4 regions of the Enterobacter sp. R4-368 genome follow, and region 2 is predicted to be linked to each of the others. Evidence: predicted binding sites of a transcription regulator. Region 2 holds the regulator's gene; each other region holds the start of a gene.
The links. Region 2 encodes LexA, which represses DNA repair genes until DNA is damaged. Its sites were predicted from a motif close to TNCTGTATGTACATACAGNA; they were not measured.

Region 1 (6,009 bases), 1.4 Mb from region 2:
TCACGGCAATTATCAAACCCCGCTAATCGGCTTGTCGGAATCGGCAACGCGGCAAACGCCTGCTGCAATTGCTGCTGTAACCCCTGAAGCTGCTTGCGGGTAAGCCATTTCGTTGGCTCAATACGCCCGGAAATCAGCTCCAGTTGCTCCGATAAAACCCCGGCAGCAACCTCGCTCATTTCCGCGCTCCACCGGTTCCAGCGCTCATTTAAAAGATGGTAAAAACGCTGTGTTTCGTTCCATTCCGTTCCGTGAAGACGAACTACTTTGTTGTCGGCAAGCTGAAATTCCATCTCTCCCCACACCAGCCCTCGCTTGCATTCAATCGCTAACAACTGATTGAAAGGGATAAGGTATTCGTGTCTGTCACCTGCCACTTTAATGCCGGCATTCAGAATGACTGCGCGATCATACGGGTGTTGCGCCAGACGTTTTCCCAGTGAGGTCGCTTTCAGTTCCATGACTTATCGTTCTCTACTTGTGACAATAATTGCCAGTTTACCTGCCAGAGAATTGGCGCTCCAGCCCAAATAATCGTTACAATTACCGGCATTCTCTACCGACCGGTTTGTACTGAGGTTTTATGCGTACCGTTTTGAATATTCTAAATTTTGTGCTTGGTGGTTTCGCCACAACACTCGGATGGCTACTCGCAACAATAATCAGCGCCCTGCTCATTATCACTCTGCCGTTGACGCGCTCTTGCTGGGAAATCACAAAGCTCTCATTTATCCCCTGGGGAAATGAAGCCATTCACATTGATGAACTCGAACCGCAGAGCAAAAACAGCCTGTTAAATGCAGGTGGAACATTATTGAATATTATCTGGCTTATTCTGTTTGGCTGGTGGCTATGCATTATGCATATTACCGCCGGTATCGCTCAGTGCCTTACCATCATCGGCATTCCCGTTGGCGTCGCGAACTTTAAAATCGCTGCGATTGCACTGTGGCCAGTTGGCCGTCGGGTGGTATCTGTAGAAACCGCTCGCGCTGCCCGCGAAGCCAATGCGCACCGTCGTTTTCAATAATCGGATCGCTTGTCATTATGTTAAGTCCTCTGCTTCGCCGTTATACATGGAACAGTGCCTGGCTCTATAACGTCAGAATTTTTATTGCGCTTTGCGGGACTGCTTTGCTGCCCTGGCTACTCGGCGAGGTGAAACTGACCATCCCGCTAACGCTTGGCGTCGTTGCCGCCGCACTTGCCGATCTGGATGACCGCCTGACGGGGCGGCTGAAAAACCTGATAATTACGCTAGTGTGCTTTTTTATTGCGTCTGCATCTGTGGAGTTACTCTTCCCGTGGCCATGGTTGTTTGCGCTTGGTCTTGTGACATCCACCATTGGTTTCATCCTACTTGGCGGGCTCGGACAGCGTTACGCCACCATTGCTTTTGGTGCGCTGCTTATTGCGGTCTATACCATGCTGGGAATTTCCCTTTTCGAACAATGGTATCAGCAACCACTGCTGCTGTTGGCAGGTGCAATCTGGTTTAACTTGCTGACGCTGGTTGGACATCTGGTTTTCCCCATTCGCGCCCTACAAGACAACCTGGCGCGTTGCTATGAACAACTGGCACATTACCTTGAACTAAAATCACGTCTTTTTGACCCGGATATTGAAGATGATAGCCAGGCGCCGCTCTATGATTTAGCACTGGCGAATGGCCAGTTAGTGAACACGCTCAATCAAACCAAAGCCACGTTGCTCACGCGTTTGCGCGGAGATCGTGGGCAGCGCGGCACACGTCAAACATTACATTACTATTTTGCGGCGCAAGATATTCACGAACGAGCCAGTTCTTCACATATCCAATATCAAACACTGCGCGAACACTTTCGTTATAGCGACGTGATGTTCCGCTTTCAGCGCTTACTTTCCATGCAGTCACATGCGTGCGCTCAGTTATCACGCGCCATTTTGCTTCGCACTCCGTATCAACACGATTCTCGCTTCGAACGTGCATTTATCCACCTTGACGCGGCGCTTGATCGTCTTCGCGCTAATGGCATCACGCCTCAGGAGCATATGAAAGCACTTGGTTTTCTGCTGGATAACCTGAGGGCTATTGACGCTCAGTTAGCAACTATTGAATCTGGTCAACCACAGCCTTCATTGTCAAATGACACTGAAAATCAGCTTTCGGATGATAGTCTGAGTGGTTTCAATGACATGCGGCAGCGGTTACGTAATAATTTGACGCCAGAATCCGCACTTTTTCGCCACGCAGTACGCATGTCGGTGGTGTTATGTATCGGTTATGCGTTTATCCAAATAACGGGGCTACAGCATGGTTATTGGATCTTACTGACCAGTCTCTTTGTCTGCCAGCCGAACTATAACGCCACTCGCCACAGGCTGACGCTACGCGTAATCGGAACGCTGATTGGCGTTGCGATCGGATTGCCGGTACTTTACTTCGTTCCCTCACACGAAGGGCAACTGATACTCATCGTCATCACCGGTGTACTGTTTTTCGCATTTCGAACAGTGCAATACGCGCATGCCACGATGTTCATCACCTTACTGGTGTTACTGTGCTTTAACTTATTGGGCGAAGGATTTGAAGTCGCGCTTCCCCGCATTATTGATACGCTTATAGGTTGTGCTATCGCCTGGGCGGCAGTGAGTTTTATCTGGCCGGACTGGCGTTTTCGACACCTGCCCCGCGTTACTGAACAAGCCTTTGATGCTAACTGCCGCTACCTTGATGCCATTCTTGAACAGTACCATCAGGGACGCGATAACCGGCTTGCTTACCGCATCGCCAGACGTAACGCTTATAACCGTGACGCGGAACTGGCATCGGTCGTTTCAAATATGTCTTCCGAACCCGGAACCTCACCTGAACTTCGCGATGCCGCGTTCCGTTTGTTATGTTTAAATCATACCTTTACCAGTTATATTTCCGCGCTTGGCGCACATCGTGAGCAGCTCACCCAGCAGGATATCCTACGTTTACTTGATGATGCAGTCTGCTATGTTGACGATGCTCTACATCACCTACCAGCAGACCAAAAACGTGTTCAGGATACCCTTGCCGATCTATCCCAACGCATTAAACACCTGGAGCCGCGCCCGGATAGCAAAGAGCCACTGGTACTGCAACAGATTGGCCTGTTGATCGCTTTATTGCCTGAAGTGTGCCGTCTGAAAAGCCAAATTACTCAGTAAGGACTCGCTCCTTTCTTGATTACGCCGTTAAACCACTCCATCAGTTCCCGGCGTCGCGGCGCCGGTAACGCCGCTTCGTGAAGCCCAACAATTGCGCCCTCGAGTGCAAGAAGCACTTTCGCGCTCAGATGCTTGTTTGATTTTCTCAATCTAAGCCAACAAACTTTTGCCCCGAGCATTCGCAGTGTATGTGCATCCAGTACTCCCGCTTCATGAAGTTGAGCTTCAAGTTGAAAAGTAAGGTTAGGCAGATCGCGTAACCGTTTTCTGGCACTGCGCCGATCTTTATCACGCCGCGCAGCATCAAGTGACAGAGCCGAAAGTTGCAGAAGTAACGAACGATCGCGCCACACACTCTCGCTAACGAAGTAGTAATTTAACGAAACCTGACGCCCACGTTTGTTGAATACCAGTAAAGGGGCATCTTGCGTAACCGTATATTGCGCACTCTCGTCGCAAGCGCGAAGGTAAAGTTCCCCTTCTGCAACCATCGCGAAAACAGTTTTATCCACTGACAAGCTGTAACCACCAAAATGAGCGCGGTGACAAATTGTGCCGAGAGGCATGAGGTATTCGCGTGACTGATATATCCGTTGATAAGATAGGTCTTCCATGATTTTTGCCTTATAAATCACATAGTAAAAGCCAGATTTAAATTACTGAAACCACTACGCAGGAACATAGGCAACTGTGAGCAAGACGGCAAGCAAATTTTTCATTACGCGGCAGGGACAAAACAAAAATGCGAGATAGTTTCCGAAAATGAGGTTGATCTCTGAGCATGCAACGGTTACTGTATAAACATACAGTAACCCACAGGGCTGGATTGATTATGTACACTTCAGGCTATGCGAATCGTTCGACAACACTCGCTTCAACACTCAACAAATTGAATCACGTTGAGCCTTCCAGCATCACTACCGGGCTGATTAGCGAAATGGTCTATCGTGAGGACCAGCCCTGGATGACGCAGCTTCTTTTACTGCCTTTACTGCAGCAACTCGGGCAACAATCCCGTTGGCAGCTGTGGTTGACACCTCAACAAAAACTCAGCCGTGAGTGGGTGCAATCCGCTGGGTTACCCCTCACCAAGGTGATGCAGGTGAACCAGCTTTCTCCAAGCGTAACACTGGACTCAATGATTCGTGCATTGCGCACCGGCAACTATAGCGTCGTTATTGGCTGGCATTCTGAAGAGCTGACTGCAGAGGAACATCGCCAATTAGCTATGGCGGCAGAAGAAGGCAATGCGATAGGCTTCGTTATGCGACCTGTACGCCACGATCCTCTGGCTGCGAGACAGCTTTCCGGGATAAAAATTCACTCAAATTTGTATCATTGAGTGAATTTAGGAGTTTTCCTAGGATGTTTTTTGCCTGAGAGCAGCGCTTCAAATTTATCGTCCAAATATAGCGCGAAAGCCGGTCTAGCGCGCTTTGTACGGAAATAGCCGTGGCGAAAGATTCATCAGAAGTGTTAAATATTGTGTATACAAAGCCTTTTTTTTCATATGCCTGACGGAGTTCACACTTGTAAGTTTCCAACTACGTTGTAGACTTTACATCGCCAGGGGTGCTCGGCATAAGCCAAAGATATCGGTAAAGATGTCTGCAGAGTTGTCAGTGAGCAATGCCCCCGGTGAAGGATTTAACCGTGGCTTCTCTAAAGAGATTCCCATGGCGATTTTTGGATGATAACGAGGCGCAAAAATGAAAAAGACAGCTATCGCGATTGCAGTGGCACTGGCTGGTTTCGCTACCGTAGCGCAGGCCGCTCCGAAAGATAACACCTGGTATACAGGTGGTAAACTGGGTTGGTCCCAGTATCATGACAAAGGTGCGGTATGGCAGAACGATGGCCCGACCCACGAAAGCCAACTGGGTGCTGGTGCGTTCGGTGGCTACCAGGTTAACCCGTACGTAGGTTTCGAACTGGGCTATGACTGGCTGGGTCGTATGCCGTACAAAGGCGACACCGTTAACGGCGCGTTCAAAGCTCAGGGCGTTCAACTGACTGCTAAACTGGGTTACCCGGTAACTGACGATCTGGACCTGTACACTCGTCTGGGTGGTATGGTTTGGCGTGCAGACGCTCAGAACAACCAGGGCTTCAAAGATCACGATACCGGTGTTTCCCCGGTCTTCGCTGGTGGTGTTGAGTGGGCAGTTACTCGTGACATCGCTACCCGCCTGGAATACCAGTGGGTTAACAACATCGGTGATGCAAGCACCGTTGGTGCTCGTCCGGACAACGGTATGTTGAGCGTAGGTGTTTCCTACCGCTTCGGCCAGCAGGAAGACGCTGCTCCGGTAGTAGCTGCTCCGGCTCCGGCTCCGGCTCCGGAAGTGCAGACCAAACACTTCACTCTGAAGTCTGACGTTCTGTTCAACTTCAACAAAGCGACGCTGAAACCGGAAGGTCAGCAGGCGCTGGATCAGCTGTATGGTCAGCTGAGCAACCTGGATCCTAAAGACGGTTCCGTAGTGGTTCTGGGCTTCACCGACCGTATCGGTTCTGACGCTTACAACCAGAGCCTGTCTGAGAAACGTGCACAGTCCGTAGTTGATTACCTGGTTTCTAAAGGTATCCCGGCTAACAAAATCTCCGCACGTGGCATGGGTAAATCCAACCCGGTTACCGGCAGCACCTGTGACAACGTGAAACCGCGTGCAGCGCTGATCGACTGCCTGGCACCGGATCGTCGCGTAGAGATCGAAGTTAAAGGTAGCAAAGACGTTGTAACTCAGCCGCAGGCTTAAGTTCCCGTCTAAAAAAACCCCCGCTCATTAGCGGGGTTTTTTATTGCCTGAAATAACAGGCAGGAATAATTCG
Region 2 (6,009 bases):
GGGTAGCCTTTAGAGGGTTAACACATTTGAGGGGATGTGCTGGCTACCAACGGTAATCATTACGCGTTTCCCAGTCCGTCACTTCTTTTTCCGCCTGATCTTTTGCGTAACCGTAACGTTCCTGGATTTTACCCACCAACTGATCACGTTTACCTTCAATGATAGTCATATCATCGTCGGTGAGTTTGCCCCATTTCTCTTTCACTGTGCCTTTAAACTGTTTCCAGTTACCGCCGACTTCGTCTTTATTCATCATGGACTCCTTATCGTTCGGTTAAAATGACGTTCTCACCGTGCTGAACGTACTGATTATTGTAGTCAGGGATTCGGCATTATGAATTTTATTCGGAATCTTTAACCATTTAACAAGATAAAAGTAGCGTAAACGAGACGAGAAAATCGGAGCGTTACCTTAGAAAATAAAGCGCTATCAGGAAGGAGCGCTGGCAGCAAACCAACTGTTGTTACGCCAGTGACGACGCCATATTAGCGCCAGCGTCAGCCCACGCAGAGCAAGGAATACAGCAAGTGACAGCCACAAACCGTGATTGCCCAAAACAGGCACGGTGAGTAGCGTAGCGGCAAACCCCGCCGCCGCCACTGCCATACTGTTACGCATTTCGGCCGCGCGCGTGGCACCGACAAACATACCGTCCAGCAGATAACACCACACCCCCACCAACGGTAAGATAACCTGCCAAATCAGATAATGTCCGGCAAGCTGTTGCAGCGCGGGTAACGATGTTAACAGCCCGATAATTTGCTGACCCGCCACTGCATACACAACGGCAAAGAACAGCGCCACCAGACCGGCCTGCCGGCAGGCAGCCCGCCAGATATGCATCAATTGACTGCCGTCTCTGGCACCGTAAGCCTGCCCGGAGTGCGCCTCAACCGCATACGCGAAACCATCCAGCGCATAGGCGGTAAAGGTTAAAAACATCATCAGCACCGCATTTGCCGCCACCGTCTCATCCCCGAGCCGGGCACCAAACACCGTTATCGAACCAAAGCAGAGTTGCAGCAGCAGCGAACGCAACATGATATCGCGGTTCAGCGCCAGCAAGCGCCGTACGCCACCGCGCCATGCATTTTTCAGCGTCAGCAATGAAATGCCGCGCATTACCAGTACGTGTCGCACCATCCATAAACCAATAGCGAAGGTGGCGTATTCTGCAATGACCGTGGCAAGTGCCGCACCTTGCACATTCATATGCAGCCCCATGACCAGCCACACATCGAGCACGATGTTGAGCAGATTCCCCACCACCAGCAATATCACCGGTGCACGCGCATACTGCACGCCGAGCAACCAACCGAGCAACACCAGATTGCCCAGCGAAGCAGGCGCACTCAACCAGCGAATATCCAGGAACCGTCGCGCCTGTTCCAGTACCGCCTCGCTACCGCCAGTGATATGCAGCGCCAGGTCGATAAGCGGCGTGCGCAACAGGGTAATCAACACGCCGGCCCCTAGCGCCAGCAGCAAAGGCTGGACTAACGCACGCGCCAGCGCGGGCGCATTTTTCGCGCCGAACGCCTGAGCTGTCAGGCCGGTGGTGCTCATGCGCAAAAAGAGCAGCAGCATAAAGAGAAAACTGGTCGCCGTTGCACCAATCGCCACACCACCCAGGTAAACCGGGCTGTCCAGATGCCCCACTACCGCCGTATCCACCAGCCCCAGTAATGGGACAGTGATATTCGAGAAGATCATCGGCAGCGCAAGCCGCCAGAGCGCTTTGTCAGATGCGGTTAGCAGTGGCATGGTTTGAATGTGAAATTTAATGAGGGAAAAGAGGAGATCGCTGCGGAACCTGAACCCGCCCCGCAGCAAAGCGAATGTGCGTTACAACCACGCGCCATTACGAATAACACCGACCGCCAGCCCTTCGATGGTGAAGTTTTGATCGCGAAGATCGACAACGATCGGGGAAAACTCGCTGTTTTCCGGCAACAGTTCGACGGTGTTACCCTGCTTTTTTAAACGCTTGACGGTCACTTCGTCTTCAATGCGCGCTACAACGACCTGGCCGTTACGCACATCCTGCGTTTTATGCACCGCCAGCAGATCGCCATCCATAATGCCAATGTCACGCATCGACATACCGCTAACGCGCAGCAGGAAATCCGCATGAGGTTTAAAGAGACTCGGATCGACCTGGTAATGGCCTTCGATATGCTGCTGAGCCAGCAGCGGCTCACCCGCAGCGACGCGACCAATCAGCGGTAAGCCGATATCGTCCTCTTCTTCTTCAAGCAGCAGACGAAGGCCGCGTGATGCGCCAGATACGATTTCGATAACCCCTTTGCGCGCCAGCGCTTTGAGGTGTTCTTCCGCCGCATTTGGGGAACGGAACCCCAATTGCTGTGCGATTTCCGCACGCGTTGGTGGCATACCGGTTTGAGTGATGCGATCGCGAATAAGATCGAACACCTCTTGCTGCCTGGCCGTTAATGCTTTCATCCCGCCCCCTGGGTGTATATACAGTTATGCTGTGAGTATATACAGCTAAAGGCGATTTTGGAACCAAATTTAAGCAAAAAACCAGGGCGTTATCGAATTCTGGAAGCGTTATCGAAAATGTGACCACAGTAATGCGATCCAAGTAAACAGCGCCAGCAGGATGGACATCAGCACCGCCGCCGACCCCATATCCTTCGCCCGCCCGGAAAGTTCATGGAATTCCGAACCAATTCTGTCTACCACGGCTTCGATAGCGCTGTTCAGAATTTCGACAATCATTACCAGCGTCACAGAACCAATCAGCAGTACGCGCGTCATTGTGTCAATATCGAGCCAGCAAGCGATTATAATTGCCAGGATAACCGCAACGGACTCCTGACGAAATGCCGCTTCATTAATCCAGGCGGCGCGAACGCCTTTCCAGGAGTATCCAGCGGCTTTAATGATCCGGGTGAAACCGGTGGTATTATTAGCCATTTAAAAGAACCTTTTTATTAAATTGGCGTCAATGTCTCAGCAAGCGCGCAGCGGTACAACAGAAATTATGTGCGCTTTCTGATATTCTTGCGGCGCAATGGCACTATTAACCAGAGGCTTTACATCCTTTATGTCCGGCTGGCCACGAATTTACTACAAATTACTGAATTTACCATTAAGCGTGCTGGTAAAAAGTAAATCGATCCCCGCAGAACCTGCACAGGAACTGGGTCTCGATACATCACGCCCCATCATGTACGTGCTGCCTTATAACTCAAAGGCAGATTTACTGACTTTACGCGCGCAGTGTCTGGCGCATGAGTTGCCCGATCCGCTGGAACCGCTGGAAATCGACGGCGCGTTGCTGCCGCGTTTCGTGTTTATCCACGGTGGGCCGCGCGTGTTCACTTATTACGCGCCAAAAGAAGAGTCGATCAAGCTGTTCCACGACTACCTGGATCTACACCGCAGCCATCCCGATTTGGACGTGCAAATGGTGCCGGTATCGGTGATGTTTGGCCGTTCGCCCGGACGTGAAAAAGGCGAAATTAATCCGCCGCTGCGCATGCTGAACGGCATCCAGAAATTCTTTGCTGTTTCCTGGCTTGGCCGCGACAGCTTTGTGCGTTTTTCACCGCCGGTTTCGCTGCGCCGTATGGCGACGGAGCACGGCACCGATAAAATTATCGCGCAAAAACTGGCGCGCGTGGCGCGTATGCACTTTGCCCGCCAGCGTCTGGCCGCAGTAGGCCCACGTCTGCCGGCGCGTCAGGATTTGTTTAACAAATTGCTCTCTTCTAAAGCGATTGCCCGCGCGGTCGAAGATGAAGCGCGCAGCAAAAAAATCTCCCATGATAAAGCGCAGCAAAACGCCATCGCGCTGATGGAAGAGATCGCCGCGAACTTCTCCTACGAGATGATCCGCTTGACCGACCGCATTCTGGGTTTTACCTGGAACCGTCTCTATCAGGGCATCAATGTGCATAATGCAGAGCGCGTACGCCAGCTGGCGCACGACGGTCACGAAATTGTCTATGTGCCCTGCCATCGTAGCCATATGGACTACCTGCTGCTCTCCTATGTGCTCTATCACCAGGGGCTGGTGCCGCCGCATATCGCTGCCGGTATCAACCTGAATTTCTGGCCCGCCGGGCCGATTTTCCGCCGCCTGGGCGCTTTCTTCATTCGCCGCACCTTTAAAGGCAACAAGCTCTATTCCACCGTGTTCCGCGAATATCTGGGTGAGCTGTTCAGCCGCGGTTATTCGGTAGAGTACTTCGTTGAGGGCGGGCGTTCGCGCACCGGACGTTTGCTGGATCCGAAAACTGGTACGCTGTCGATGACCATTCAGGCGATGCTGCGCGGCGGTACGCGCCCCATCACGCTGGTGCCGATTTACATCGGGTATGAACACGTGATGGAAGTGGGCACTTACGCCAAAGAGCTGCGTGGCGCGACAAAAGAGAAAGAGAGCCTGTTGCAGATGCTGCGTGGTTTAAGCAAGCTGCGTAACCTCGGTCAGGGCTATGTGAACTTCGGCGAACCCATTCCGCTGATGAACTACCTGAACCACCATGTTCCGGAGTGGCGCGAAGCCATCGATCCCATTGAATCCATCCGTCCGGCGTGGTTAACACCAACGGTGAACACCATTGCCGCTGATCTGATGGTGCGCATCAACAACGCTGGTGCGGCTAACGCCATGAACCTGTGCTGTACGGCGCTGCTGGCTTCCCGCCAGCGTTCGCTGACCCGCGAGCAACTGACCGAGCAGTTAAGCTGCTATCTTGAGCTGATGCGCAACGTGCCTTATTCGCCGGATTCGACCACCCCGTCGGCCAGCGCCAGCGAGCTTATCGACCACGCGCTGCAGATGAACAAGTTCGAAGTCGAAAAAGACACCATCGGCGATATCATCATTCTGCCGCGTGAGCAGGCGGTGTTGATGACGTACTACCGCAACAACATTGCGCATATGCTGATGCTGCCGTCGCTGCTGGCGGCGATTGTCACCCAGCATCGCGCTATCTCCCGTAGCGAGATCCTGCGCCACGTCGAGTTACTCTACCCGATGCTGAAAGCCGAGCTGTTCCTGCGCTGGGAAAAAGCGGAGCTGGCGCAAGTGCTGGAGAACCTGACGCAAGAGCTGCTGCGCCAGGGCTTGTTGACGGTGAAAGACGATCGTCTGAGCATCAATCCGGCGCACTCCCGCACCTTGCAACTGCTGGCGGCAGGCGCGCGAGAAACCTTACAGCGTTATGCCATCACTTTCTGGCTGCTGAGCGCCAACCCGGCGATGAACCGCAGTACGCTGGAAAAAGAGAGCCGTACGCTGGCGCAGCGCCTGTCGGTGCTGCACGGTATCAACGCACCGGAGTTCTTCGATAAAGCGGTGTTCAGTACGCTGGTGCTGACGCTACGCGATGAAGGTTATATCAGCGATACCGGCGATGCGGATCCGGCGCGTACCTTAAACGTGTACCAGATGCTGGCGGATTTGATAACGTCGGATGTGCGTCTGACGATTGAGAGCGCGACGCAAGCGGAAGCGTGAGGGTAAATGTTCCCCTCTCTTGTCAGAGAGGGGAAAAAACTCAAGGCAAATGCAGGTAACTTAACGCCAGCCCTAAAAACAGCACCAGCCCTACATAGTTATTGTTCATAAACGCTTTAAAACAGGCATCACGCTCACGCCCGGCAATCAACTTTTGCTGGTAAACAAACAGCGCACCGGCGATCAGCACCGTCCCGTAGTAGGTCCAGCCCAGCCCATTCAGCCAGCCAATCGACGCCATCAGCATCAGCACTGCCACCTGCAATATCCCGATAATCAGCTTGTCGAAACGACCAAACAGAATTGCCGTCGACTTGATGCCAATCTTCACATCATCGTCACGGTCAACCATCGCATACTGCGTGTCATACGCGACCGCCCACAGGATGTTGGCGAGAAACATAATCCAGCAGCTCAGCGGTACAGATTCACTCACGGCCGCAAACGCCATCGGAATCGACCAGCCGAACGCCGCGCCTAGCACCACCTGCGGCAGATGCGTATAGCGCTTCAT
Region 3 (6,009 bases), 2.3 Mb from region 2:
TTGCTGCAAAAACTCGGGAGTGAAGACATTGCGGCGATGCGTAAGCCAGCGCTGCTGTTCGTGCTCATCCAGCGTGCCGGGGAAGTTACGCGCCCGGTAGTTAAACAGCAGTTTTTCAATGCGCGCATCGGCAAAGGTGATGTCCAGCGCGGGCAGGTTGCGCGGCTCGGTTTCCAGCAAAATTTTCATCGCAGCGCGGTCGGCATCGCTGAAAAAGCCGTTGTAGATTTGTGCGTCCACGTTCTCAGAAGGGACAAACGGTTCCGCCTCGGCGAAAATCGCCAGCACTTTCTCGCGCACCTGGGGGTTATCGCGCAGAATTTGCAGATTATCCAGGCACTGCTGGCGGTTAATGCCCAGCCGCTCGGCGTCGTGCGGGCGCAGCGTATTGGCCTGCGCCAGGATCGGGCACTTATTCAGATGCACCAGTTTCACGGGCACCGCCGCGCTATCGCCGAGTTCCGCTTTCGGTGTATACAGCCTTTCGCGCAGCGCATCGGTATCCAGTTCCAGCAGCGGCGACATGTCTCCCGCCAGATCCACCATAATCACCGCGTTGCGGTTTTCCGGGTGCCAGGCCAGAGGTGCCACCCAACTGGTGTTACCGCGCCAGGCACCAAACATCCCGGAGACATGCACCAGCGGTTTCATTTGCGGCACATCGATCAGCGTCGCCAGCTTCTGCTTATGGCGATGGCTGAACAGGTAGTCGAACAACTTCGGCTGCTTCGCTTTCACCAGTTGCGCCATGGCGATAGTGGCGTAAACATCCGCCATTGCATCGTGGGCGTTGGCGTGTTCAATGCCGTTGGCTTTTGTCAGGTGCTCAAGGCGGAAACTGGGCAGACCGTCTTCATTTTCCGGCCAGTTAATCCCGTCCGGGCGCAGGGCGTAGCAGGCGCGCATAACGTCCAGCAAATCCCAGCGTGAATTATGGTTTTGCCAGCTCCAGGCGTAAGGATCGTAGAAGTTGCGGTAGAAAATATTGCGCGTCACTTCGTCGTCAAAACGCACATTGTTGTAACCGAGCACACAAGTGTTCGGCACGGTGAACAGATCGTGAATACGTTTGGCGAAAGCCGCTTCGTTCTCGCCTTTAGCGCGGGCAATTTGCGGGGTGATACCGGTTATCAGCACCGCTTCCGGCTGCGGCAGATAGTCGTCCGCCGGTTTGCAATAGAAGACTTCCGGCTCGCCAATAATGTTGAAATCCGCGTCGGTGCGAATCGCGGCGAACTGCGCCGGACGATCCAGCGCCGGGCTGGTACCGAAAGTTTCGTAATCGTGAAAGAGAAAAGTGGGCGTTGCGGCGGAATCAGACACCAGATGCTCATCCTGTCAGTAAATATGCCCTCTATGGTAAACCATCCCGGCGCGTGTGCCGAAGGAAAACCGGTCATTCTTCCGCAGACCTTCGCAAAAACAGACGTTTAAAATCGATCCATGTCACACTTTTTTGCAATTTAACCAGGTAACGACACACGAAGTTCCGTACAAAGAACGACGATTTTAGATGCCATTGAGGATATTTCATTGAAACGCCGTTTGTTTGTTGCTTCTTTGCTGGCGGTTTGCGTTAACTACGCTTACGCCGACGACTTACCTTTTGCCCCTCAGCCCCCGGCAATTCAGGCGGGCTCCTGGGTATTGATGGACTACACCACCGGGCAAATCTTAACGGCGGGCAATGAACATCAGCAACGTAACCCGGCGAGCCTGACCAAACTGATGACCGGCTACGTGGTTGACCGCGCCATCGATAGCCACCGCATCAGCGCTGATGATGTCGTCACCGTTGGAAAAGACGCCTGGGCAAAAGGAAACCCGGTGTTCGATGGTTCTTCACTGATGTTCCTCAAACCGGGCGATCGGCTGACGGTGCGTGATTTGAGCCGCGGTTTGATTGTTGATTCCGGTAACGATGCCTGCGTGGCGCTGGCGGATCACGTGGCGGGCGGGCAGCCGCAGTTTGTCGCCATGATGAATGATTACGTCCAGAAGCTGAATCTGCGTGATACCCATTTTGAAACCGTGCACGGGCTGGATGCACCGGGTCAGCACAGCTCGGCGTATGACCTGGCGGTGCTCTCGCGCGCCATCATTCATGGCGAGCCGGATTTCTACCATATGTACAGTGAAAAAAGCCTGACGTGGAACGGCATTACCCAGCAAAACCGCAACGGTTTACTCTGGGATAAGACGCTGAATGTTGACGGGCTGAAAACCGGCCATACGTCTGGCGCAGGTTTTAACCTGATTGCCTCAAGCGTGGACGGAGAACGTCGCCTGATTGCGGTGGTAATGGGCGCCGACAGCCCGAAAGGGCGTGAAGAGCAGGCTCGTAAGCTGCTGCACTGGGGCCAGCAGAACTTTAATACCGTGGAAATTTTGCGTAACGGTAAAAAAGTCGGAAGTGAGCGCGTGTGGTACGGCGATAAAGAGCAGGTTGATGTTGGCACCGATCGGGATTACTGGCTGGTGCTGCCGAAAGCGGAACTGCAAAACGTAAAAGCCAAATATGTACTGGACAGCAAGGAGCTGGATGCGCCGCTGGCAGCACATCAGCGCGTGGGGGAAATCCAGCTTTATGACCGCGATAAAGTGATCGCGCACTGGCCGCTGGTCACGCTGGATAGCGTCCGCAAAGGCGGCTTGTTCTCGCGTCTTAGTGATTACTTCCACCACAAAGGCTGACACCGTCAGGCGTCGGCTGGAAGGCATGCGAAGTTGCTCGCATAATTGAGCGGTTGCAGATGGCAGGCGCAGGCCTGCCCGTTATACTGTATGTTCGAACAGTAACGCTAAGGGAGTTAGTATGAGCTACACAGTCAAGCAGTGTGAAAAACGCCGTATCGCCGGGTTTCATCTGGTCGGGCCGTGGGACGAGAAAGTTAAACAGGGATTTGCACAGCTGTCGATGTGGGTTGATAACAAGCAGATCCAGCCGCTGGAGTGGATTTGCGTTTATTACGACAACCCGGATGAAGTACCCGCAGAAAAATTGCGGGCGGATGTGGCAATCACCGTTGACGCTGCGTTTCAGGTGCCAGCCAACAGCGAAGGGGTGATGACCACTGAGGTTCCGGGCGGCCAGTACGCGGTGGCGCAGGCGCGGGTTTACAACGAAGAGTTTGCAGCAAGCTGGGATCTCTTTTTCGATGAGTTGCTCGCCGATCAGGCGTTACAAATTTCGGCCGGACCCTGTTTCGAAATCTATCGCAACGACGGGCAGCGCGACGGTTACTGGGAGATTGAGATGTATATTCCGGTGGAGTCGAAAGCGCTGTAAGCTGTAAACGCACGCAAAGGGACGTCAGGATCAAACTGGCGTCTCTTTTTTGTTTTAAAAGGTGATCTCTGCCACTGAAAAATCCTACAATTGCGCCTCTTTTTACTACTAGCCCGGAGAACGGCCGTGCGCCGCGACAAATCACTCAGCTCTTTTGAAATTCGTCTTTACCGCCATTATCGCGTCGTTCACGGCGTGCGCATTGCTCTGGCCTTTGTGCTGACTTTCCTGCTGATCCGCCTGCTGGATGTGCCGGAAGGCACCTGGCCATTAATAACGCTGGTGGTGCTGATGGGGCCAATTTCCTTTTGGGGGAATGTGGTACCGCGCGCTTTCGAACGTATCGGCGGCACTATCTTCGGGGCCGCACTGGGGCTGGTAGCGTTAAGGCTGGAGCTGATTTCTTTGTCGCTGATGCTGGTGTGGTGTGCCGTTGCGATGTTTATATGCGGCTGGCTGGCACTCGGTAAAAAACCTTATCAGGCGCTGATTATCGGCGTGACGCTCTCAGTGGTAGTCGGCGCGCCGACCGGGGATATGCATACGGCGCTGTGGCGCAGTGGCGATGTGATCATTGGCTCGCTGCTGGCCATGTTGTTCACCGGCATCTGGCCGCAGCGAGCGTTTTTGCACTGGCGCATTCAGATGGCGAATTACGTCACGGCGTTTAACCGGGTCTATCAGGCGGGTTTGTCCCGCAACCTGGTGGAGCGACCGCGTCTGGAAAAGCACCTGCAAAAAATTCTCAATGACGTGGTAAAAATGCGCGGCTTAATCACGCCAGCCAGTAAAGAAACCCATATCCAGAAAGCGATTTTTGAAGCTATCCAGACCGTCAGCCGTAATTTGGTGTGCATGCTGGAATTGCAGATCAACGCCCACTGGAGCTCGCGCGCCAGCCATTTTGTCATGATCAATGCGAATACTTTGCGTGAAACGCAGCAGATGACGCAGCAGACGTTGCTGACCATTGCCCACGCGTTGTATGAAGGCAACCCGCAGCCGATTCTGGCAAACACGGAAAAGCTCAATGAGATTGTCACCGAGTTACGCCAGTTAAGCCGCGCGCATCAGGGGGATGCACTGGCCGAAACTTCAATTCATGGTTATGTCTGGTTAAGCTTGGAGCTGGCGCGCCAGCTGGAATTGTTATCGCATTTGATCTGCCGGGCATTGCGCAAATAAGCGGCAGATAGCCGCTGTACACAGTCTGGTTGTTTCGATTCAGCTGGATTTGTGGTTATGATAGGGAAAAGGAAAAATTATTGTCATATGCAACCGCTTTGGGTAGGTTTGCCTCTAAGCTTGTTGCGTTAACGAATCCGAATCTCACATTATCAGGGGTGTAAAAATGGAAACAACCAAGCCTTCGTTCCAGGACGTTCTGGAGTTTGTGCGTCTGTTCCGCCGCAAAAACAAGTTGCAGCGTGAAATTCAGGACGTTGAGAAGAAGATCCGTGATAACCAGAAGCGCGTACTGCTGCTGGATAACCTCAGCGATTACATCAAACCGGGCATGAGCGTTGAAGCCATTCAGGGCATTATCGCCAGCATGAAAACCGACTACGAAGATCGCGTAGATGATTACATCATCAAAAACGCCGAGCTGTCGAAAGAGCGTCGCGACATCTCCAAAAAGCTGAAAACCATGGGCGAACTGAAGCCGGCTGAAACGAAAACCGAATAATGCCTCGCGGTGAGAGGTTCGCCTCTCACCCTTCTTTCACGCCGCCCGCCACCATCTTCAATAAATAATTTTTCGGCCAGTGCGCCGCCAGTTCTCTCTTCGCTAAAAACCGGCAAACCGCCCCCACATCGTGACGTGCCGAATCCAGAAACAAACCCACCACGCTCCCGCTGTGCGCCACGTTCAGACCGTATAAACCGAACTGCTCCACCAGGTTGAGCAGGGTAGTGAACGCAGGTTTCGGCAATAGCGTCTGGCTGGCCATCGCGCTGAGTGTTGCGGCTTCGCCGAGCAGTGCGGCATCTTTTTGCGCGCACGCGCGCTGTAGCATTTGCCACGCGCTGTCCAGTATTTCCGCATTGTCCAGCAGCGCCTGCTGGCGCGCCATCCGGTGATAATCTGCGGTCGTTAGCGTCAGCGGGCTTTCCAGTAGCAGGATCTCGGTGGGCGGCAGTGCGCCACAGGGAATGCGCGTTGCCGCCGTGTTGTGGTCAAACAGCGTCAGGCCTGAAAACAGGGTGCTGTCGGTCGGCTCCAGCGCCACGCAAAGTTGCGCCAGCGTCTTTTCATCCAATGATTGATTGAGGTGCCGGGCCGCCGCCACGGCTGTCGCCGCAATATCGGCGGTGCTACTGGCCATGCCTTTCGCCACCGGAATTGTCGAGTGGCAGTCAATACGCAGGGTCGATGAGAGGGATGCGGGGAGTTGCCAGTGCGCCAGCAGTTGCCTGAGCATCGCGCGGGTGAGCGGGCGTTCATTGGCAAGCGGCGTACCGGTGGTGACTTCGACGTGGCTATACCACGCCACCGGGCAGGAGACCAGCTTTTCGCCGCCGAGGATCCAGCCCTGGATAATTTCGCCGCAGGATGCGGGACATGCTGCCTGCGCCACGGTGCTTCCCCTTAAAAATAAAAACCGGATAGTGTCACTTCATCCGCGCGAATGCCAGCGTTAACCACTGCCGGTATATGTCCCTCAGGGCACGAAGCATACCCTGTTATTGCACTCGCAGATGGCTTTTACCTTCGGCAG
Region 4 (6,009 bases), 730 kb from region 2:
TTCCGCGCGAAGCGATTGCTGTTTTCGCCATTCCGGCAGATAAAGCCGCGCAGCTGAAAACGCTGGCCAACGAATATCAGGCAATCCTGAAAAACGAGCTGGAAGCCAAAGAGAAGAATCTGGTGGTACTGTTGGACAGCGCAAGCAGCGATAAAGCGGCGCTGACCACCGCCTCGCGCGATACGTTTGTGCGCCTGCTGAACGCGACGCCGAACGGGGTTATTCGCAACTCTGACGTCGCCAAAGGCGTGGTAGAAACCTCGCTGAACGTGGGCGTGGTAACGCTGCAAGACGACAACGCCGAGATCATCTGCCTGATCCGCTCGCTGGTAGATAGCGGGAAAGATTATGTGGTGAGCATGCTGGAGTCACTGGGTGCGCTGGCGGGAGCGAAAACCGCACCGAAAGGCGGCTACCCGGGCTGGCAGCCGGACGCGCGTTCACCGGTGATGGCGCTGGTGCGTGAAACTTATCAGCGTCTGTTCAACAAAACGCCGAACATTCAGGTGATCCACGCGGGTCTGGAGTGCGGTCTGTTCAAAAAACCGTACCCGGATATGGATATGGTATCGATTGGGCCAACCATCACCGGCCCGCACTCACCGGATGAGCAAGTGCATATCGAAAGCGTGGGCCATTACTGGACCTTGCTGACCGAATTGCTGAAAGCGATTCCGGCGAAATAAGCTTGTTGTCCGCGCCGCCCGGCGCGGACATTTTCCCCGACTCTACACTGCCTTAAATGCCATCCCTTTAAACGCGCGCAGCGGGTTTCTCCCCGTTCAATCTGCGGGTGAAACAATCGACCTTCCGATTTCAGCCTCGCGCATTCAGCATCCTTTATTTGTTGCAGATGATGAGCAATCAGCAAGGTTGCCAGCCGTTTAGTAGAAATATTTTCCGAAGCGAGATGGCAAAGAGAATTGCCCGTATCTCCTTTTATATATGAACAAATAAAAGGGATCGGCAGACGAAACCGGGGTTACAGGAACGACAAAGAGACATCAGGGCACGGTGAAATTCTTGTGCAGTAATGTGAAATAAACGTCGGGGATAAAGAAGCGTGTAATAGATCCGTAGCGTAATTTTATAGCCCTAACACCAGTTGCCGTTCCAGTTGGGGATCAAGCAGCGTGACATGCAGCCCAACCAGCCGGACACCGCGCCCGCTGCGGCGGTCGTTCCAGGTTTTTTGCGCCGTCGCCAGTAAATCCTCTTTATTTAACCGCGGCCAGACATGCTCCTGAGTCGTAAGCTGGAAATCATTAAATTTCAGTTTTACCCCCTGGCGAGCAATTAACAGATCCGGTTTTACTTTTGCCAACCGCCGCTCAAGCTCAGGGTAGAGATGTTCGATAATCGCTTCGCACTCTTCCCAGCTGTGAATATCTTCCGCCAGCGTCCGCTCCACGCCCACCGATTTACGCAACCGTTCGCTGTTAATTTCCCGCTCGTCAATGCCCTGACTGCGCTCCCATAAAATACGGCCGAATTTACCAAAGCGTTTAAGCAGCATGGCCAGGTCGCTCTTTTGCACATCTTCACAGGTGCGCAGCCCCAGCGTTTCCAGTTTTGCCGCTGATACCTTCCCCACACCGGGGATTTTGCCGAGCGGTAGCGTGCGCAGAAACGCCGGGACATCAGCGGGAGTAATCACATATTGCCCGTTGGGTTTGTTGAGATCGGAGGCAATTTTGGCGAGAAACTTCACCGGTGCAACGCCCGCCGACGCAGTCAGTTGGGTTTCATTAAAAATGGTCTGGCGAATCTCCTGCGCCATTAGCGTCGCCGAACCGTGGCAGTGCGGGCTATCGGTAACATCAAGATAGGCTTCATCCAGCGAGAGCGGTTCAATACGCGAGGTGTAGCGAGAGAAGATATCGCGGATCTGGTTAGACGCTTCTTTATAAGCGTCAAAACGGCCGGGCAATAGCGTGAGGTGCGGGCAGAGTTTAAGCGCCATCGCTGTTGGCATCGCGCTGCGTACGCCAAATTTGCGTGCCGGATAGTTCGCCGTGCTGATCACGCCGCGTTGTACCCGGCTGCCGCCGATAGCGATGGGAATATCGCGCAGGGCCGGGTTATCGCGCATCTCAACCGCCGCGAAAAAGCAGTCCATATCAACATGTATGATTTTGCGCATGCGTATGCCCTCACAGAATACTGGATAAGTATACAGCACACTTACAGCAATTGAGAAGCCAGTACGTAAATCCGACGAAAAGAGAGGAATATAAGCGGTAATTCAGGCTTTTTACTCGCATAATAGTCGCCAGCTTTCGGCCAAGCGTTTGATACATAATCCTCAATCTTATTCGCGCGAGACAAAAGCGAAGCCAATAAAGAGGCAGCGTGAAAGACGACGTAGATTGGGGCTTGCGAAAAAATGCCGTAATGCTAATGTGGGCGCTCCAAAACAGAATAGTCTGAATTTTGGGCTTCTTTTGCCGTCCTGGCAATGTGGTATTAGCTTTATCAAGGAAACAAGTAGTATGCGCAAAATCGCATTATTTATTGCGATGCTTCTGCTTCCGTGCGTCTCTTTTGCTGGCCTGGTGAGCAGCAACGGTTCAGTAACGCCGGTCAGCAAAGAATATAAGCAGCAGTTGATGGGGTCGCCGGTTTATATCCAGATCTTCAAAGAAGAGCGCACCCTTGATCTTTACGTCAAGATGGGCGAGCAATATCAGTTGCTCGACAGCTACAAGATTTGTAATTACTCCGGCGGGTTAGGCCCCAAGCAGCGCCAGGGTGATTTTAAAAGCCCGGAGGGGTTCTACTCCGTACAGCGCAGCCAGTTGAAGCCGGATAGCCGCTTCTATAAAGCCATTAATATTGGGTTTCCGAATAACTACGATCGCGCCCACGGCTATGAAGGCAAATACCTGATGATTCACGGCGCTTGCGTGTCGATTGGTTGCTACGCAATGACGGATTCCGGTATTGATGAGATCTTCCAGTTTGTTACCGCCGCGCTGGTTTTCGGACAGCCGAACGTGCAGGTGAGTATCTATCCGTTCCGCATGACCGACGCCAATATGCAGCGCCATAAGTATTCAACGTATGCGGATTTCTGGAAGCAATTGAAGCCGGGTTATGACTACTTCGCCACCACCCACCAGCCGCCGGTTGTCTCGGTCGTGGATGGTCGCTATGTGGTTAGTAAGCCGCTGAACACCGCTGTTCAGCCGCAGCTGGCGTCAAACTACACGCTCCCCCAGGCAAAATAATGCCCATTCGCCTGGCATAATCTTTTGCCAGGTTTCATTGCCGGTTAACGGCTGGGTGGCAATCACGGTAACCACATCGTTTGGTGTGGTTTCCCGCTGAAAATCAATTTCCACATCCTGATCCAGCAGCTTCGCTACGCCAAACGGCGCACGGCGGGTGATCCAGAACAGATTGGTCGAACAAAACGCCATCACATAACGCCCGTCCGACAGCAGCATATTAAAAACGCCCTTCACGCGCAGTTCCGTTGCCAGTGCCGCAATATATTTAAACACTGCCGCCATATTGCCCGGTGTGCGCGGGTAGCGTTCGGTCAGCTTGTGCAATAGCCAGCAAAAGGCTTTCTCGCTGTCGGTTTCGCCAATGGGGCGGAAATTACCGGTCTCCAGCGATTTATAACCTGTGAGCTGCCCGTTGTGCGCATATGTCCAGTTGCGCCCCCAAAGTTCGCGGGTAAACGGATGGGTATTTTCCAGCGCCACTTCGCCACGATTCGCCTGGCGAATATGGGCAATCACCGAACGGGATTTGATCGGATAGTCCTGTACTAATTTCGCAATAGGGGAATTAAAACTCGGTTGCGGATCTTTGAACGTGCGACAGCCCTTGCCTTCGTAAAAGGTAATGCCCCAGCCATCTTTATGCGGCCCGGTTCCGCCGCCACGCTGGACGAGACCGGTAAAACTAAAGCAGATATCGGTTGGCACATTTGCGCTCATACCGAGCAGTTCGCACATACACACCCCCACACAGCGCCCTTATCAGAGAAGGCGTAATTAGTGCAGCCAGTTGGCATACGGACAGTGCGCCGATTCACTGCACACAGACAGGATCTCGGGCACTGCCGGAGTCAAAAAGGCAAAATCGCCTTCCTTAAGCCTTAACCATCTCTTTTTCAATCAACTGAATCAGGATATGGATCACTTTAATGTGAATTTCCTGAATACGGTCAGCATAACCAAAATGCGGCACGCGAATTTCAACATCTGCGCTGCCCGCCATTTTGCCGCCGTCTTTACCGGTCAGGGTGATCACTTTCATTCCCTTCTCACGCGCCGCCGCAACCGCTTTGATCACGTTGCCGGAGTTACCGGAAGTGGAGATCCCCAGCAGCACGTCGCCTTCGCGGCCAACGGCTTCCACATAACGGGAGAAAACATAGTCGTAACCGAAGTCGTTGCTGACGCAGGAGAGATGGCTCACGTCAGAGATGGCAATCGCCGGGTAACCCGGACGGTTTTCACGGTAGCGCCCGGTTAACTCTTCTGCGAAATGCATCGCATCACAATGCGAGCCGCCGTTACCACAGGACAACACTTTGCCGCCGGCTTTAAAGCTGTCGGCCAGCAATACCGCCGCGCGCTGAATAGCGTGAATATTGGCATCATCTTTCAAGAAGTTCGCCAGCGTTTCGGCCGCTTCGTTCAGTTCGTTACGAATAAGATCCTGGTACATGAGGATATCCTTCAGCATAAATGTAAATAACACTGCGCAGTGTACCGGATACTATTCCAGGCGAGAAGTTAAAGCCGTAGCGCCCCGTCGTTTTCATTTTCCGTGCGCAAAAAGCCCTCAACAATGTGAACCAGGTTGTAATTATTTTGTAAACACATTGCTAAAAGAAATCACATCCACTACAACCAATACATCACAAGTGGTCAGACCTCCTACAAGCAAGGGAGCTTTTCTTTATGATGATTTTGAGCATTATCGCAACGGTTGTTCTGCTCGGCGCGCTGTTTTACCACCGCGTTAACCTGCTGCTCAGCAGCGTGATCCTGCTGGCGTGGACCGCCGCGCTGGGCATTGCGGGCCTGTGGTCTAACTGGGTGCTGCTGCCGCTCGCGATTATTCTGGTGCCGTTTAACCTGCCGCCGATGCGTAAAGCGTTGATTTCCGCACCGGCATTCCGTGGTTTCCGTAAAGTGATGCCGCCAATGTCGCGTACCGAAAAAGAGGCCATCGACGCCGGGACAACCTGGTGGGAAGGCGATCTGTTTCGCGGTAACCCGGACTGGAAAAAACTGCATAACTACCCGCAGCCGCGCCTGACCGCCGAAGAGCAGGCATTTATCGACGGCCCGGTGGAAGAAGCCTGTCGCATGGCGAATGACTTCCAGATCACCCACGAAATGGCCGATCTGCCGCCAGAACTGTGGGCGTTCTTAAAAGAGCACCGCTTCTTTGCGATGATCATCAAAAAAGAGTACGGCGGGCTGGAATTCTCTGCTTATGCCCAGTCCCGTGTGCTGCAAAAACTCGCGGGTGTCTCCGGTATTCTGGCGATCACCGTCGGCGTACCGAACTCCTTAGGCCCGGGTGAATTGCTGCAACACTACGGCACCCAGGAGCAAAAAGATCACTATCTGCCGCGCCTGGCGCGCGGTGTAGAAATCCCCTGCTTCGCACTGACCAGCCCGGAAGCTGGCTCCGATGCGGGCGCCATTCCGGATACCGGCATCGTTTGCATGGGTGACTGGCAGGGCGAACAGGTGCTCGGTATGCGCCTGACCTGGAACAAACGCTACATTACGCTCGCGCCAATCGCTACGGTTCTGGGGCTGGCGTTCAAACTCTCTGACCCGGATAAACTGCTGGGTGGCGAGGAAGAATTAGGCATTACCTGTGCGCTGATCCCCACCTCTACGCCGGGCGTGGAAATTGGCCGCCGTCACTTCCCGCTGAACGTGCCGTTCCAGAACGGCCCGACCCGCGGCGACGATATTTTTGTGCCGATTGATTACATTATTGGCGGGCCGAAGATGGCTGGTCAGGGCT

Region 1: sulA (SOS-induced cell division inhibitor SulA) is a predicted target of LexA. The motif match lies at 3,969-3,988, and genes of this name have one in related genera.
Region 3: sbmC (DNA gyrase inhibitor SbmC) is a predicted target of LexA. The motif match lies at 2,779-2,798, and genes of this name have one in related genera.
Region 4: dinB (DNA polymerase IV) is a predicted target of LexA. The motif match lies at 2,162-2,181, and genes of this name have one in related genera.

The regions. Positions count from the first base shown of each region.
Region 1 covers NC_021500.1:4,795,733-4,801,741, reverse strand. Annotated here, with positions in the region: gene helD (DNA helicase IV) at 1-461, opposite strand, end outside; gene H650_RS22360 (YccF domain-containing protein) at 584-1,030, shown strand; gene yccS (YccS family putative transporter) at 1,048-3,177, shown strand; gene H650_RS22350 (TfoX/Sxy family DNA transformation protein) at 3,171-3,791, opposite strand; gene sulA (SOS-induced cell division inhibitor SulA) at 4,010-4,519, shown strand; gene ompA (porin OmpA) at 4,887-5,936, shown strand.
Region 2 covers NC_021500.1:3,346,338-3,352,346, reverse strand. Annotated here, with positions in the region: gene H650_RS15765 (CsbD family protein) at 44-253, opposite strand; gene dinF (MATE family efflux transporter DinF) at 431-1,765, opposite strand; gene lexA (transcriptional repressor LexA) at 1,847-2,464, opposite strand; gene H650_RS15750 (diacylglycerol kinase) at 2,573-2,941, opposite strand; gene plsB (glycerol-3-phosphate 1-O-acyltransferase PlsB) at 3,072-5,495, shown strand; gene ubiA (4-hydroxybenzoate octaprenyltransferase) at 5,536-6,009, opposite strand, start outside.
Region 3 covers NC_021500.1:1,080,957-1,086,965, reverse strand. Annotated here, with positions in the region: gene sbcB (exodeoxyribonuclease I) at 1-1,323, opposite strand, end outside; gene dacD (serine-type D-Ala-D-Ala carboxypeptidase DacD) at 1,534-2,694, shown strand; gene sbmC (DNA gyrase inhibitor SbmC) at 2,816-3,289, shown strand; gene H650_RS05105 (FUSC family protein) at 3,416-4,474, shown strand; gene H650_RS05100 (DUF496 family protein) at 4,641-4,976, shown strand; gene H650_RS05095 (GHMP family kinase ATP-binding protein) at 5,002-5,868, opposite strand.
Region 4 covers NC_021500.1:4,073,534-4,079,542, reverse strand. Annotated here, with positions in the region: gene pepD (cytosol nonspecific dipeptidase) at 1-686, shown strand, start outside; partial or broken gene prfH (peptide chain release factor H) at 729-892, opposite strand; gene dinB (DNA polymerase IV) at 1,088-2,143, opposite strand; gene dpaA (peptidoglycan meso-diaminopimelic acid protein amidase) at 2,493-3,230, shown strand; gene H650_RS18960 (class II glutamine amidotransferase) at 3,201-3,968, opposite strand; gene lpcA (D-sedoheptulose 7-phosphate isomerase) at 4,105-4,686, opposite strand; gene fadE (acyl-CoA dehydrogenase FadE) at 4,923-6,009, shown strand, end outside.